2 regions of the Lelliottia sp. genome follow, and region 2 is predicted to be linked to the other one. Evidence: predicted binding sites of a transcription regulator. Region 2 holds the regulator's gene; the other holds the start of a gene.
The links. The regulator sigma-54, encoded in region 2, starts transcription at its own class of promoters, with help from an activator protein. The targets are predictions, from matches to a motif close to GTTGGCACANNTTTCGCTNT.
Positions count from the first base shown of each region.

Region 1: ACKI5T_RS02855 (amino acid ABC transporter substrate-binding protein) is a predicted target of sigma-54. The motif match lies at 720-739, and genes of this name have one in related genera.

Region 1 is NZ_JAZQNX010000005.1:73,681-75,884, forward strand. It holds gene lnt (apolipoprotein N-acyltransferase) at 1-655, shown strand, start outside; gene ACKI5T_RS02855 (amino acid ABC transporter substrate-binding protein) at 1,014-1,919, shown strand; gene ACKI5T_RS02860 (amino acid ABC transporter permease) at 2,075-2,204, shown strand, end outside.
Region 2 is NZ_JAZQNX010000018.1:93,892-96,095, forward strand. It holds gene lptB (LPS export ABC transporter ATP-binding protein) at 1-508, shown strand, start outside; gene rpoN (RNA polymerase factor sigma-54) at 556-1,989, shown strand; gene hpf (ribosome hibernation promoting factor) at 2,012-2,204, shown strand, end outside.

The DNA.
Region 1 (2,204 bases), on a different contig from region 2:
GATCACCGGGATTGTCGACGCGCGGCTGAACAAGCAAAACCGTTACGACACCTACAACACCATCATTACGCTCGGGAAAGACAATCCGTACAGCTACGAGTCGACCAACCGCTACAATAAAAACCATCTGGTTCCGTTTGGCGAATTTGTCCCTCTGGAATCGATTCTGCGACCGTTGGCGCCGTTCTTCGATTTGCCGATGTCGTCGTTTAGCCGCGGCCCCTACGTTCAGCCACAACTGCATGCGCATGGGTTAGCGCTGACTCCTGCCATTTGCTACGAAATCATTCTTGGCGAACAGGTCCGCGACAACTTCCGCCCGAACACCGATTATCTGCTGACCATTTCGAATGATGCCTGGTTTGGTAAGTCGATTGGCCCATGGCAACACTTCCAGATGGCGCGTATGCGTTCGCTGGAACTGGCCCGACCGCTACTGCGCAGCACCAATAACGGCATCACCGCGGTGATTGGTCCGCAGGGCGAAATCCAGGCAATGATCCCACAGTTTACCCGTGCGGTATTAACCACGAAAGTCACGCCGACCACTGGCATGACGCCGTACGCTCGTACCGGGAACTGGCCACTGTGGATCCTGACTGCGCTGTTTGGTTTTGGCGCGCTGCTCATGAGTTTACGTCAGCGTCGTCGTTAAGCCCTTCCTATAACCCGGCCACGCGTAGTGTGCCGGGCAAACAAATCCTGCCTTATCTGCCATTTCTGGCACATCTATTGCTTTGTTAAATCACATATTCAGTCGTTTGGCTTAACGTGCAACTCAGTCGCACCATCGCAGTTCAGCGGTAGCACCGAAACGGTGCAACGAGAGATTTTTGCCTTTGAATGGTGCGGCGCGCTTCGCAAAAATAAACAATAACGCAGCAAAATCTTTACATTAAGCCAGACTAAATGTTAACAAGCTTGCATAACACTGCACTCGCATAGCGCGAGATATAACAACATCACAATGGGTATCGATGCGTCTCTGGCGCAGATAATAAAAGGAGTTGGGTATGCAATTACGTAAACTGGCCACAGCAATGCTGGTGATGGGAATGTCCGCAAGCGTCGTTCACGCTGAAGACGCCCCGGCTGCCGGGAGCACTCTCGACAAGATTGCCAAAAATGGCGTGATCGTGGTCGGCCACCGTGAATCTTCCGTCCCGTTCTCATACTACGACAACACGCAAAAAGTCGTGGGTTACTCTCAGGATTACTCCAACGCAATCGTTGAAGCCGTCAAGAAAAAGCTGAACAAGCCCGATCTTGAGGTGAAGCTGATTCCAATTACCTCACAAAACCGTATTCCGCTACTGCAAAACGGCACCTTCGATTTTGAATGTGGTTCAACAACGAACAACCTTGAGCGTCAAAAACAAGCGGCCTTCTCCGACACCATTTTCGTGGTGGGTACACGTCTGCTGACCAAAAAAGGCGGCGACATCAAAGACTTCGCAGACCTGAAAGGCAAAGCGGTTGTTGTGACCTCGGGTACCACTTCTGAAGTTCTGCTGCACAAGCTGAATGAAGAGAAGAAAATGGACATGCGCATCATCAGCGCGAAAGACCACGGTGACTCCTTCCGTACGCTTGAAAGCGGTCGTGCGGTAGCCTTCATGATGGATGATGCTCTGCTGGCTGGCGAACGTGCGAAAGCGAAGAAACCAGACAACTGGGAAATCGTTGGCACAGCGCAGTCCAAAGAAGCTTACGGCTGCATGCTGCGTAAAGACGATGCGGACTTCAAAAAGCTGATCGATGACACCATCGCGAAGACGCAGACGTCTGGCGAAGCGGAAAAATGGTTCGATAAGTGGTTCAAGAACCCGATTCCACCAAAAAATCTCAACATGAACTTTGAGCTGTCTAGCGACATGAAAGCCCTGTTCAAAGAACCAAACGACAAAGCACTTAACTAATTAGAACCATAGGGGCGGGATCTCCTGCCCTCTCGATTGTCGGGAAGCGCGGACAGACTATACGCTGAGTGGTCGTTCCCCACTCAGCGCGAAAATTGAGCTTCTCACCAATCTTCGAGGGTAGCGCTGCTACCCTTTTTTTTCTGGAGTTGATTATGTCAATAGACTGGAACTGGGGCATTTTTCTGCAACAAGCCCCGTTCGGCAACACAACCTATCTTGGCTGGCTGTGGAGCGGCTTTCAGGTCACCGTTGCGCTCTCTATAACGGCCTGGATTATCGCCT
Region 2 (2,204 bases):
CGCTCGCGCGCGTCGCGGGATTGGCTATCTGCCGCAGGAAGCGTCTATTTTCCGCCGTCTTAGCGTGTTCGACAATCTGATGGCCGTCCTGCAAATCCGTGACGATTTGACCGCTGAGCAGCGTCAGGATCGCGCCAACGAATTGATGGAAGAGTTCCATATTGAACACCTGCGCGACAGCCTCGGCCAGGCACTTTCGGGGGGGGAACGCCGCCGAGTAGAAATTGCTCGCGCCCTGGCAGCCAATCCGAAATTTATCCTTCTGGATGAACCATTTGCAGGTGTTGACCCCATCTCCGTTATCGACATTAAACGCATTATCGAACATCTGCGCGACAGCGGTCTCGGTGTGCTGATTACCGACCACAACGTGCGCGAAACGCTGGCCGTTTGTGAGCGTGCGTATATCGTCAGCCAGGGCCATTTGATTGCTCACGGCACGCCACTCGAAATCCTCGAAGATGAACATGTTAAGCGCGTGTACCTTGGGGAAGACTTCAGACTCTGATAGGGTAGAGGTTAAGTTACGCAGGACCGGAGAAAAACGCCCTGAACATGAAGCAAGGTTTGCAATTAAGGCTCAGCCAACAGTTGGCGATGACGCCACAGTTACAACAGGCGATCCGTCTGTTGCAACTGTCAACGTTAGAACTTCAGCAGGAACTGCAGCAAGCGCTGGACAGTAATCCGCTGCTGGAGCAAACCGATCTTCATGAAGAGGTAGATACCCAGGAAAAGCAGGACACCGAAACGCTCGATACGGCAGATGCCCTTGAGCAGAAAGAGATGCCTGACGAGTTACCGCTAGATGCCAGCTGGGATGAAATTTACACCGCTGGTACCCCATCCGGAACGCGCGCTGATTATCAGGATGATGAGTTACCGGTTTATCAGGGTGAAACCACGCAGTCGCTACAGGATTACCTGATGTGGCAGGTGGAGTTGACCCCTTTCACCGAAACCGATCGCGCGATTGCCACTTCCATTGTCGATGCCGTGGATGATACCGGGTATTTAACGGTGACCCTGGACGAAATTCTGGAAAGCATGGGTGATAGCGAAATCGAACTCGACGAGATCGAAGCCGTCCTCAAGCGCATTCAACGCTTTGACCCTATCGGCGTCGCAGCAAAAGATCTGCGCGACTGTTTGCTGATCCAGCTTTCTCAGTTTGCAAAAGAGACGCCAAGACTCGACGAAGCGCGACTAATTATCAGCGAACATTTGGATTTGCTGGCGAATCATGATTTCCGCAGCCTGATGCGCGTGACGCGACTCAAAGAAGATGTACTGAAAGAAGCGGTAAATCTGATCCAGTCGCTCGATCCCCGGCCGGGGCAATCGATCCAAACCGGCGAACCCGAATATGTGATTCCTGACGTTCTGGTCCGAAAGCACAACGGTCTCTGGACCGTAGAACTCAATTCCGACAGCATTCCCCGCCTGCAAATCAACCAGCAATACGCTTCCATGTGCACCAGTGCGCGGAACGACTCCGACAATCAATATATTCGTAGCAATCTTCAGGAAGCGCGATGGCTGATCAAAAGCCTCGAAAGCCGAAATGATACGCTGCTACGCGTGAGTCGCTGCATTGTGGAACAGCAGCAAGGCTTTTTTGAGCAGGGCGAAGAATTTATGAAACCGATGGTTTTGGCAGATATTGCTCAAGCCGTTGAGATGCACGAATCGACCATTTCGCGTGTGACCACGCAGAAGTATCTGCACAGCCCACGTGGTATTTTTGAGCTTAAGTATTTCTTCTCCAGTCATGTGAATACCGAAGGCGGCGGCGAAGCCTCGTCGACGGCAATTCGTGCTCTGGTGAAGAAGTTGATCGCCGCGGAAAACCCCGCGAAGCCACTGAGTGACAGTAAGTTAACCACCATGCTGTCCGATCAGGGTATCATGGTGGCACGTCGTACTGTTGCGAAGTATCGAGAGTCTTTATCCATTCCGCCGTCTAACCAGCGTAAACAACTGGTTTGACACAACCGATAAGGAAGACACTATGCAGCTCAACATCACAGGACACAATGTCGAAATCACTGAGGCTTTACGCGACTTTTTGAATACAAAATTCGCCAAGCTGGAGCAGTATTTCGAGAGGATCAATCAGGTCTACATTGTGTTGAAAGTGGAGAAAGTGACTCATATCTCGGACGCAACCCTGCACATAAACGGGGGCGAAATCCATGCCAGTG